Allorhodopirellula heiligendammensis: one gene and its partners. The protein of the gene in region 4 binds, or shares a complex with, the protein of the main gene of each other region. Links are inferred from orthologs where the notes say so. Each region holds a gene or a part of one and is shown on either strand. Other genes may lie near its edges.

The links.
Region 1: the proteins of accD (region 4) and Poly21_RS05760 are in contact, whole or in part, in a solved structure (PDB 8UXZ), measured with the Escherichia coli proteins. The link is inferred for Allorhodopirellula heiligendammensis from one-to-one orthologs.
Region 2: the proteins of accD (region 4) and accC are in contact, whole or in part, in a solved structure (PDB 8UXZ), measured with the Escherichia coli proteins. The link is inferred for Allorhodopirellula heiligendammensis from one-to-one orthologs.
Region 3: the proteins of accD (region 4) and accB are in contact, whole or in part, in a solved structure (PDB 8UXZ), measured with the Escherichia coli proteins. The link is inferred for Allorhodopirellula heiligendammensis from one-to-one orthologs.

Annotation. Positions count from the first base shown.
Region 1 is NZ_SJPU01000001.1:1,521,929-1,524,778, forward strand. It holds Poly21_RS05760 (acetyl-CoA carboxylase carboxyltransferase subunit alpha), read right to left. Parts: upstream 1,991-2,850; coding sequence 1,010-1,990; downstream 1-1,009. Other genes in the region: Poly21_RS05755 (CvpA family protein), read left to right, coding at 1-621; Poly21_RS05765 (serine/threonine-protein kinase), read right to left, coding at 1,994-2,850. UniProt on the Escherichia coli protein: Component of the acetyl coenzyme A carboxylase (ACC) complex. First, biotin carboxylase catalyzes the carboxylation of biotin on its carrier protein (BCCP) and then the CO(2) group is transferred by the carboxyltransferase to acetyl-CoA to form malonyl-CoA.
Region 2 is NZ_SJPU01000003.1:909,555-912,467, forward strand. It holds accC (acetyl-CoA carboxylase biotin carboxylase subunit), read left to right. Parts: upstream 1-740; coding sequence 741-2,087; downstream 2,088-2,913. Other genes in the region: Poly21_RS23270 (M24 family metallopeptidase), read left to right, coding at 1-93; accB (acetyl-CoA carboxylase biotin carboxyl carrier protein), read left to right, coding at 153-737; Poly21_RS23285 (sugar phosphate isomerase/epimerase family protein), read left to right, coding at 2,230-2,913. UniProt on the Escherichia coli protein: This protein is a component of the acetyl coenzyme A carboxylase complex; first, biotin carboxylase catalyzes the carboxylation of the carrier protein and then the transcarboxylase transfers the carboxyl group to form malonyl-CoA.
Region 3 is NZ_SJPU01000003.1:908,665-911,498, forward strand. It holds accB (acetyl-CoA carboxylase biotin carboxyl carrier protein), read left to right. Parts: upstream 1-1,042; coding sequence 1,043-1,627; downstream 1,628-2,834. Other genes in the region: Poly21_RS23270 (M24 family metallopeptidase), read left to right, coding at 1-983; accC (acetyl-CoA carboxylase biotin carboxylase subunit), read left to right, coding at 1,631-2,834. UniProt on the Escherichia coli protein: This protein is a component of the acetyl coenzyme A carboxylase complex; first, biotin carboxylase catalyzes the carboxylation of the carrier protein and then the transcarboxylase transfers the carboxyl group to form malonyl-CoA.
Region 4 is NZ_SJPU01000002.1:203,373-206,266, forward strand. It holds accD (acetyl-CoA carboxylase, carboxyltransferase subunit beta), read left to right. Parts: upstream 1-965; coding sequence 966-1,823; downstream 1,824-2,894. Other genes in the region: ilvB (biosynthetic-type acetolactate synthase large subunit), read left to right, coding at 1-854; Poly21_RS11130 (serine/threonine protein kinase), read left to right, coding at 1,826-2,740.

The DNA of each region.
Region 1 (2,850 bases), on a different replicon or contig from region 4:
GTTTCGATCGTTGTCAGCTACGCCGTCGCATATCACTATCGCGAACCCTTCAGTCAGAACATTCAGGCAGAGCCGCCCTGGAATCGGTTTCTGGCGATGCTAATTCTGTTTGTCGGGACCTCCATCGTGATCTGGGTCGCGTTTCAAATGATTCACAGCACGATCGATCGCATGAAATTGAAAGAATTTGATCGTCATGTCGGCGCGCTCTTCGGGCTCGGCAAAGGCGCCATTTTCTGCACATTGATCACATTGTTCGCCGTCACCTTGCTCGGAGAAAAATCCAAACATGCGATCACGGCGAGTCGCAGCGGGCGTTGGATTGCGAGGTTGCTCGATCAATCCGACGCGGTCATGCCGGAGGAATTAGCCGCGGTGGTCCAGCCGTATCTCGATCGCGCCGAATCACAACTCGAGTCGGCGGGAAACGCTCAGCCGTGGCTTGCCGGAGCCTCTCCAACAGCACGTGACGCCACGTCGTTTCCAGGCAATCCGTCGGCGCCAAATCCAACCTGGTCAACAGCTCAAAACCAAGCCTCGGCACCCGCGTCTCCGACCACGAATTTCGCTGCACCGCCACAGTGGCAGCAAGCCGCTCGGCCGGCTCCATGGCAGCGATAGAACAAGGACCGATCGGCGACGCGCCGGTCGGCCGGCGCTGCCGTCGGGCCCCAGCCCACTGAGCCGTCAGGCGCCAGCCCACCGAGCCGTCAGGCGCCAGCCCACCGAGCCGTCGGGCGCCAGCCCACCGACCGATATCCCAAGCGCACCTCGAGAGCACGTCACAACGACCTGCGAAGCGCATCGCAACGCAGCACACGCATCACACTGGCGGAGCGGTTCGGCCTAATCTAGCTAAAACGAGCGTTTCAAGCGGATTGAATACAACATAAGAGGCATTATCGGACGTTGCGGGGCGGTTGGAATCGCTTGCCCATTCCTGCTGGGCAGGCTTTCGCCTGTCCGTTTGGGGATGACTTGGATGACTGGGCGGATGCCTGTGGGCGGCTCAGCTGACCAATTCGCTGGCTTCGCCGGACTCCAAGAACACGCCGATGCGGCGGAACTTTTCGTATCGCTGCTCCACGAGTTCATCGATCGGCAGCGCTTCCAAATGCACGAGCTGGCGAGACAGATAATCCTTCATCCGCGATGCCATTTGATGGTGATCACGGTGGGCGCCGCCGAGCGGTTCTTCCAGCACGTCATCGACGATTCCAAGTCGCTTCAAATGCTCGCTGGTGAACTTCAAGGCAGCCGCGGCTTTGGGAGCGTGCTCGTGGCTCTTCCACAAAATTCCTGCGCAGCCTTCGGGGCTGATCACGCTGTAATAAGCATGCTGCATGACGGCCACTCGGTCGCCGACGCCGATGCCCAAAGCACCGCCTGAACCACCTTCTCCGATCACAACGCAGATAATCGGCGTTCTTAGCCGACTCATCAAAAACATGCTCTCGGCGATCACTTGGGCTTGGCCGCGTTCCTCCGCTCCGATACCAGGATATGCACCGGGCGTATCGATAAAGCAGATTACGGGGAGTTTGTATTTTTCCGCGAGCTTCATCCGCAGCATCGCCTTGCGGTAGCCCTCGGGATGAGCGCATCCGAAATGGCACGCCGCGCGTTCTTTGTAGGTTCGGCCTTTCTGATGGCCGAGCACCATTACCTTGAAACGATCGAGCTTGGCGAAGCCAGACAACATGGCGCGGTCATCACCAAAATGACGATCGCCATGCAGTTCAACGAATTCATCAAACGCGAGGTTCAGGTAATCTCGTGTGTACGGTCGATTCTTGTGCCGTGCTACCTGCACAGTCTGCCAAGGGTCGAGCGAACTGTAGGTCTCCTTCAGTTTGGCGACGCGCGCCATTCGCAGCGATCGAATCGCCGACTCGATTTCGGTCGTGCGATCGGTTGTCCGCTCGAGCGAAACAATTTTCTCTTCGAGATCCGCGATCTCGTATTCGAATTCTAAACCAGGACCCGCCATTGTTTATTCCTGTTCCTTCCGTTTTCTGTCTGCTGCTTTTCGCTGTTTATCTTCTTCCGATTCTTTGACGACGTCGTAATTCCCATCGGGGCGTTTGATCATGTCGTCGGCAGACTTCATTCCGCCCATGTCATCGAACACGCTCACTTCTGGTGCCTTGGGCCGCTTCAGCCAAATCTCCATGGACCGAAATTCCTTCAAGAATTCCCAGACCGAACTGGGCCGATCCTCTTGCTTCTTCGCCATCATTCGTTTGATCAACACCGCAAACTCCGGTGTCACATTGTCGTTGTAGACGATCGGGCTGGGGATAGATCCTGTCAGATGCTTGGACAAGAGATCGTTGGGCGTTTGACCTGTGTAAGGTGGTTTGCCAGTCACCAACTCGAACAGCACGCAACCGAATGAATAAACATCCGTTCGCTCATCGCAGAGCTTGCCGCGAATCTGTTCGGGTGCCATGTAGCTCCGAGTGCCCTGGACAGTTTTGGAGCGGTAAAACATCTTTTTGATGCCGGTAAGTTTCGGCTCTGCGATCGTAAAGTCGATCAGTTTGGTCTCACCATCGCGGGCAACGAGGTAGTTGTCCGGCTTGATATCGCGGTGAATCCAGTTCTTGGTGTGCATGTAGTACAAACCCTCGGCGGCCTGCTCGATAATTTTTTTGAGCATGAAGGCGAGCGATTCAGGACCTTTGCGAAGGGCCTGTTTCATGTTCAATTCACTGAACAATTCCAGCACCAGAAAGGGGCGGCCTTTGTCCGTCTGCAGGTCGATCACCTTGATGATCCGCGGGCTCGCCAATGCTTTGCCGACGTTATATTCGTGCTTGAGTAAGCTGATCTCGTTTTTGTCTTTGG
Region 2 (2,913 bases), on a different replicon or contig from region 4:
CGCATCGAAGATGATCTGTTGGTCACCGATACTGGCTGTGAATTGCTCAGCGACCTCCCCAAGGGTCTCGATGATTGCCCGCTGGTAATGTAAAACACCGGTCTGAATCCCCACGCACACCACCCTTTCGTTTTGAAACTCAGGCTTTTCGCATGACTGCTGATTCGCCCAAACGCGGCTCGACCACCAAGAGCGTTGGCTCGAAATCCCCTCAGGGGGCAAAATCTCGCTCAGCGACTGGACCGGGCGACGTTTTCGACATCGATCGCATTCGCCAGATCGTCGAGTTGATGGAGCAACACGAACTCAGCGAAGTGGACCTGCAGCAGGCCGACGATCGCATTCGATTGACCCGTGGCGGCTCGCAGCCCGTACCCGCCGCGTACCCCGTTAGCGCACCTGCCCCCGCCCCTGTCGCTGCGGCGCCAGCCCCGGCTCCGGCGGCCGCAGCCCCCGCTAGCGGTGGATCCGACGCAGCAGCATCGACCGCCGGTACGATCACGATTAATTCGCCCATGGTGGGGACATTCTACGCTCGAGCGAACCCCGAGGCGCCGGCGTTTGTCAAAGTTGGCGACCGGGTCAGCGAAGACACCGTCGTGTGCATCGTCGAAGCGATGAAGGTGTTCAACGAGATTCCCGCCGAATGCAGCGGCAAAATCGTCGAGGTGCTCGTGGGTGATCAGGAACCCGTCGACTTCAACAAGCCCCTCTTCCGCATCCAGACCGGTAGCTGAGCGATGTTTCAACGAATCTTGATCGCCAATCGTGGCGAAATTGCGCTGCGCATCATCCGTGCCTGCCGTGAAATGGGCATTGAATCCGTCGCGGTTTTTAGCCAAGCGGATGCCGACTCCATGCACGTCAAGCTCGCCGATCGGGCGATTTGCGTCGGTACCGCCCGCAGCGCCGATAGTTATCTTAAAACCGACCGGATCATCGCTGCGGCAGAAGTCTCCGGGGCGGATGCGATTCACCCCGGCTACGGTTTCTTAGCTGAGAATGCTCAGTTTAACGAAATGTGCCGGAGCAGCGGCTTTGAATTCATCGGTCCTTCGCCCAGCGCGATGGAAAAACTCGGAGACAAGAACACCGCCCGCAGCATGGCGGTTGCCCAGAACGTCCCCGTCGTGCCCGGGAGCGATGGGTTGATCACTGACTTTAGTCGCGCCGCGGCAGTAGCCCAGGAGATCGGGTTTCCGGTGCTGATCAAAGCCACCGCCGGTGGTGGCGGCAAAGGCATGCGGGTTGCCGAGAGCGAAGAGGTGCTCGTCAGCCAACTCGAAGCTGCGCGAAACGAAGCCATTGCAGCATTTGGCAATGGCGGTGTGTACCTCGAGAAATTCGTTGCGAACCCGCGTCACATCGAGGTTCAGGTCATCGCCGATACCCACGGGAACGTCTGCCATTTGTTCGAACGGGATTGCAGCGTCCAGCGGCGACACCAAAAACTCGTCGAAGAAGCTCCCAGTCCTGATCTGCCCCAAGAACGCCGCGAGGCGATCTGTGATGCCGCCGTCCGTATGATCGCCGGCGCCGATTACGCGGGTGCGGGCACGGTCGAGTTCATCGTGGACAAGGACTACAACTTTTACTTCATCGAGGTCAACGCGCGTATCCAGGTCGAGCATCCGGTGTCGGAGATGATTACCGGTGTGGACCTGATCCAAGAGCAAATTCGCGTTGCTGCGGGTGAGACCCTGTCTTTCGCCCAACATGATCTCCACGTCAGCGGCGTGGCGATTGAGTGCCGGATCAATGCGGAAGATCCCAAGAAGAACTTTCAACCTTGCCCCGGCAAAATTCAATCGATGTTCGCTCCCGGCGGATTGGGTGTGCGATTTGATTCGCACGTGGCGACCGGTTATACGGTGCCTCCCTACTACGATTCGATGATTGGCAAATTGATTGTCCATCGGCCCACACGGGAACTCGCCATCGCCACGATGCTCCGCGCGCTCCGCGAACTGCAGGTAGAAGGAATTTCGACGACGGTCCCGTTCCACGAATGGATCCTGCGGGACGAAGCGTTCCTCGGCGGCAGTGTCGACACCAAGTATGTCGACCGAGCATACAAAGGGCAGTAGTCGGATTGCCGACCGACGGTTTCGCCGGTCGTGAGAATTGAGCGGGGAAACATTTGGTGTCTGCGTAACTCGCCACCACGATACGTCCGGGTTATGCTGGTGGGGATTCCCCACTTCGTATTTTACCCGTATGAGATCTCCCATGGATTTTCCTTCATTCTCACGACGACGATGGCTCGCTGCTACGGCTGCAACGGTGGCTGCGGCCACACTGCCTCGGCCAGCATGGGCCGCCGGTGCCCCCCAAGCAAAATTGGGCATTCAGCTCTATTCCTTGCGGGGTTACAACGTCAATGATGCGTTGCAACACGCCGCTGATCTCGGATTTGATGAGGTGGAGTTCTACAGTGGGATGCTGCCAATCAACTCGACGCCGGAGCAGATCGCGGAGATTAAGAAACGCGTGTCCGACTTGGGTATGTCAATTTCTGCGCACGGCGTGAATCATTTTGGTGGCGACGCTGCTGCCAATCGCAAGCTGTTTGAATTTGCCAAGGCACTTGGTGTGCCGACCATTACGGCAGATCCAGAGCCGGCCGCTTTCGATAGTTTGGACGACCTCGTCGACGAGTTCGACATTCGCATCGCCATCCACAATCACGGTCCGTCGGCGCGTTACAACCAAGTCGTTGATGTGCTCAAGGCGATCGAAGGTCATGACGAGCGGATTGGGGCGTGCGCAGACCTCGGACACTACATCCGATCTGGGCAAGAACCCGTCGAGGTGATCCGCTCGCTGAAAGGACGTCTGTATGGCGTCCATCTCAAGGACTTTGCTGAGATGAAAGAACACACCAAGGGTGTGGTCTTGGGCCAAGGGCACCTC
Region 3 (2,834 bases), on a different replicon or contig from region 4:
CGTGGCTGTTGGTGCTGCCCACATCGGTGACGATCCTCTCGGACGGGAGGTATCAAGTCCAGCTCGAGCAGGAGTGCCCGTCGATACCTGCCGCCATCCGTCCGCCAGGACAACGAATCGGTGAGCTGTTTGCCGAAGTGGCCTCGTCTTACAATCTGCGTCGGATCGGCATCGAATCGGGGCACGTCTCCATCGCGATGCTGCGAGATTGGGAAGCCAGGCTGCCTGAGATGACCTGGGTCGAAACGTCGTCTGTCGTCGAAAACTTTCGCGCCATCAAAGATGATTTTGAAATCGCGACGATTCGGCAGTCAATCGCAATCGCCCAGCAGGCTTTTCGGACGGTCACGGCGAACTTCAAACCGACCAAGACCGAGCAGGATATCCACTATGAACTCGAGGCCGCGATGCGGCAGCTCGGCGCCGAGGGCGTGTCGTTTCATCCGATCGTTGGGGCTGAGCCCAGTGGGGCGCTGCCGCACTATCGGCCAGGTGACATGCCGCTGGGCGAGTGTCGCACTTTATTGATTGATTGGGGGGCGAAAGTCGACGGGTATTGCAGCGATCTGACCCGCACTCTGCACCGCCCAGGCTCGAAATCTGCCAATTCCGACCGGTATGAAGCCGCTTACCAGGCCGTTCTCGAAGCGCAGCTCGCAGCGATTGCCACCATTCGCGACGGCGTCGCGGCCGTTGAGGTCGATGCCGCCGCCCGCGCCGTCCTCGCCAAAGCCGGTTTCGCCGAGGCATTCAGTCACGGACTGGGGCACGGTTTTGGACTCGAAATTCACGAAGATCCCCGCATGGGTCCAGCCTGCACCGAGACGCTCCGCAGCGGAATGGTGCTGACCGTCGAGCCAGGTGTGTATTTCGAGGGGGAGTTCGGTATTCGCATCGAAGATGATCTGTTGGTCACCGATACTGGCTGTGAATTGCTCAGCGACCTCCCCAAGGGTCTCGATGATTGCCCGCTGGTAATGTAAAACACCGGTCTGAATCCCCACGCACACCACCCTTTCGTTTTGAAACTCAGGCTTTTCGCATGACTGCTGATTCGCCCAAACGCGGCTCGACCACCAAGAGCGTTGGCTCGAAATCCCCTCAGGGGGCAAAATCTCGCTCAGCGACTGGACCGGGCGACGTTTTCGACATCGATCGCATTCGCCAGATCGTCGAGTTGATGGAGCAACACGAACTCAGCGAAGTGGACCTGCAGCAGGCCGACGATCGCATTCGATTGACCCGTGGCGGCTCGCAGCCCGTACCCGCCGCGTACCCCGTTAGCGCACCTGCCCCCGCCCCTGTCGCTGCGGCGCCAGCCCCGGCTCCGGCGGCCGCAGCCCCCGCTAGCGGTGGATCCGACGCAGCAGCATCGACCGCCGGTACGATCACGATTAATTCGCCCATGGTGGGGACATTCTACGCTCGAGCGAACCCCGAGGCGCCGGCGTTTGTCAAAGTTGGCGACCGGGTCAGCGAAGACACCGTCGTGTGCATCGTCGAAGCGATGAAGGTGTTCAACGAGATTCCCGCCGAATGCAGCGGCAAAATCGTCGAGGTGCTCGTGGGTGATCAGGAACCCGTCGACTTCAACAAGCCCCTCTTCCGCATCCAGACCGGTAGCTGAGCGATGTTTCAACGAATCTTGATCGCCAATCGTGGCGAAATTGCGCTGCGCATCATCCGTGCCTGCCGTGAAATGGGCATTGAATCCGTCGCGGTTTTTAGCCAAGCGGATGCCGACTCCATGCACGTCAAGCTCGCCGATCGGGCGATTTGCGTCGGTACCGCCCGCAGCGCCGATAGTTATCTTAAAACCGACCGGATCATCGCTGCGGCAGAAGTCTCCGGGGCGGATGCGATTCACCCCGGCTACGGTTTCTTAGCTGAGAATGCTCAGTTTAACGAAATGTGCCGGAGCAGCGGCTTTGAATTCATCGGTCCTTCGCCCAGCGCGATGGAAAAACTCGGAGACAAGAACACCGCCCGCAGCATGGCGGTTGCCCAGAACGTCCCCGTCGTGCCCGGGAGCGATGGGTTGATCACTGACTTTAGTCGCGCCGCGGCAGTAGCCCAGGAGATCGGGTTTCCGGTGCTGATCAAAGCCACCGCCGGTGGTGGCGGCAAAGGCATGCGGGTTGCCGAGAGCGAAGAGGTGCTCGTCAGCCAACTCGAAGCTGCGCGAAACGAAGCCATTGCAGCATTTGGCAATGGCGGTGTGTACCTCGAGAAATTCGTTGCGAACCCGCGTCACATCGAGGTTCAGGTCATCGCCGATACCCACGGGAACGTCTGCCATTTGTTCGAACGGGATTGCAGCGTCCAGCGGCGACACCAAAAACTCGTCGAAGAAGCTCCCAGTCCTGATCTGCCCCAAGAACGCCGCGAGGCGATCTGTGATGCCGCCGTCCGTATGATCGCCGGCGCCGATTACGCGGGTGCGGGCACGGTCGAGTTCATCGTGGACAAGGACTACAACTTTTACTTCATCGAGGTCAACGCGCGTATCCAGGTCGAGCATCCGGTGTCGGAGATGATTACCGGTGTGGACCTGATCCAAGAGCAAATTCGCGTTGCTGCGGGTGAGACCCTGTCTTTCGCCCAACATGATCTCCACGTCAGCGGCGTGGCGATTGAGTGCCGGATCAATGCGGAAGATCCCAAGAAGAACTTTCAACCTTGCCCCGGCAAAATTCAATCGATGTTCGCTCCCGGCGGATTGGGTGTGCGATTTGATTCGCACGTGGCGACCGGTTATACGGTGCCTCCCTACTACGATTCGATGATTGGCAAATTGATTGTCCATCGGCCCACACGGGAACTCGCCATCGCCA
Region 4 (2,894 bases):
CAAAAATCATTCACGTCGATATCGACGCATCGGAGTTGAATAAGAATAAAACAGCCCACATTCCCGTTCGCGGTGACGTCAAACAGGTGTTGACGGAACTCAACCGCATCGTTCAGAAGCCGGATATTGCCGATTGGCAGCGTCACTGCAGTGAATTGAAGGCAAAATTCCCGCTGAAATACGACACCGAGTTTGACGGTATCCTGCAACAACACGCGATTGCCACGCTCAGTGACCTGACTGCCGAGCGCGAAACCTACATCACCGTGGGCGTGGGCCAGCACCAAATGTGGGCTGCCCAGTTCTACAAATTCCGGCAACCCCGGACTTGGATGAGCAGTAGCGGTCTGGGCACGATGGGCTTTGGACTGCCCGCTGCGATGGGTGTCCAAGCCGCTCATCCTGGGGCTTTGGTCGTCGATATCGACGGTGACGGCAGCTTCCAAATGAATATTCAGGAACTCGCGACGTGTTTTTGCGAGGAATTGCCAGTCAAGGTGCTGTTGCTCAACAACCAACATCTTGGCATGGTGGTGCAGTGGGAAGATCGCTTCATGGAGCGGAATCGCGCCCACACGTACCTCGGTCCAATTCACCACGACGAAGCCAAGGGCAAGAGCTCGGCGGACCGTTTCGAATACGCCACTGACCGCTACCCCAATTTCGTTGAAATTGCCAAGGGCTACGGTTGCGGTGCTGCGACAGTGAAACGCAAGGGAGATCTGAAGGATGCGATGCGGGAAATGATCGATTCCAAGGGCCCCTTCCTGCTTGATGTGGAGGTCCCGTATCAAGAACACGTCTTGCCAATGATCCCCGGTGGCGCGACCGTCGACGATATGATCTTGGATTGAGACGAGCCCTTCCGACACTTTTTTCTCGAACTTTCGAGCTGATATCCCGTGGATACAACCGTTCCTACAGATTCGGCTGGCGCGTCATCGAAAACGTCGTCCGGCGCGTCCATACCTCCTGAAGCGTCGGCGGCGACCGATGTCGCTGGCGCGGGTAAATCCGCGCCACGCCGTCGTGGCGTGCCGGAGGGACTATGGCTGAAGTGCGATGGTTGTGGTGCATCACTGTACCGCAAAGAGGTTCAGCAGCAGCTCAATGTCTGCCCGAAATGCAGTCACCATTTCTACGTCAGCGCCCTCGAACGGATTTCGCAAGTGCTCGACGAGGGCACCTTTGAGCCGATGAATGAGCATCTGAGGCCGACCGATCCGCTCGAATTCAAGGACCGCCGGCCGTATGCCGAACGGCTTGTAGGTGAACAAAAGCGAACCGGTTTGAGCGACGCAGCAGTGACAGGGACGGGCATGATCCGCGCTCGCCGCGTGGCATTTGCCGTCACCGATAGCGCATTCATCATGGGTAGCATGGGCAGCGTGGTGGGCGAGCGGTTAACGCGGTTGGTCGAGCATGCTACCGAGCAAAATATCGCGCTGATCATCATCAGTGCCAGTGGCGGAGGAGCTCGCATGCACGAGGGCATCCTGTCATTGATGCAGATGGCCAAGGTGTCCGCGGCGCTCGCTCGCTACCACGAAGCTGGGGGCTTGTTCATCAGCGTGCTGACGAACCCCACGATGGGCGGTGTCGCGGCGAGTTTCGCGTCGCTCGGCGACCTGATTTTTGCGGAACCGAAGGCCATGATTGGATTTGCCGGACCGCGGACGATCAAGGCGACCATTGGGATTGAGTTGCCCGAAGGGTTCCAATCCAGCGAGTTTTTACTCGAACATGGCTATATTGACCGCATCGTGCCGCGTCGCAACCTCAAGACCGAGATCGCCAGCGCGATCGATTACTGCGGGAAATAGCCGTGAGCCTGCTCGATTCCCTCAAGGGCATGTTTTCCGGTGGCAGTGCGTCACTGAAGAAAATTGACGTCGATGCGCGGTTCGCCCGTTCGCGTACCGCCGCTACCGGTACGATGAGCAATTTCTTCGTCGCCTACGATCTCGAACGCAAAGAGGATGTCGGCGTCAAGATTCTCGACCCCGAGAAATTCGAGCTTTTCGAAGCTCGTTTCAAGGGCCTCAAAAAGCCCACCGAAGGCGAGATCGCGATGCAAATGCAGCACGAGCTGATCGCGAAAACCTACGAGCATGGGATTACGACGAAGGGTCAGCGGATCCTCGTGATGGAGTACATTCGCGGGCCCAGCATGCAGGACGTGATCGTCCGCAAACGCATCGAATTGATTGACGGCGTGCAGCTGATGATCATGCGCGAGATGGCCGAAGCGTTATCGTATGTACACCGCAGCGGTTTCATCCACCGGGATATCTGCCCCCGAAATTTCATATGCACCTTGCCCGCGGAGAATCAAAAAGTCGTCTCAGGGGTCAAGCTCATTGACTTCGGACTGACCGTTCCCGCCACTCCGCCGTTCATGACGCCGGGCAACCGCACGGGCACGCCACTGTACATGTCACCGGAGATCGTGCGCCGCCGTCATACCGATGGACGGGTCGATATTTTCTCACTCGGAGTGACGTTTTACTGTTTGTTAACCTTTTCTCATCCCTGGCAGGGTGAAATCGTGAGCGGCCGAGCGGCTTTGCAGCACGACTCGTCCGATCCCACCGAGCTACTCGAGCGGCGCGCTGACGTCGACCCTCGGTTGGCCCGTTTGATCATGAAAATGATCGAACCGAACGTCGATCAGCGACTCAAATCGATCGACGAATTTCTAAATCAGAGCAAAAAGCTCGAGTCCGCGTTCGTCAAATAGCGGCACACTCGACGAATTCCATGAGTTTTTTTGGAACTATTGCTTGGAACAATTCGTCTATTCATCACCACTGCCAACTTTCTGCCTAATGGCGGTCACCTAAAGCGCCGATAACGTTGATAACGTAGGCGTCCTAGGTAATATGGCGATGCTC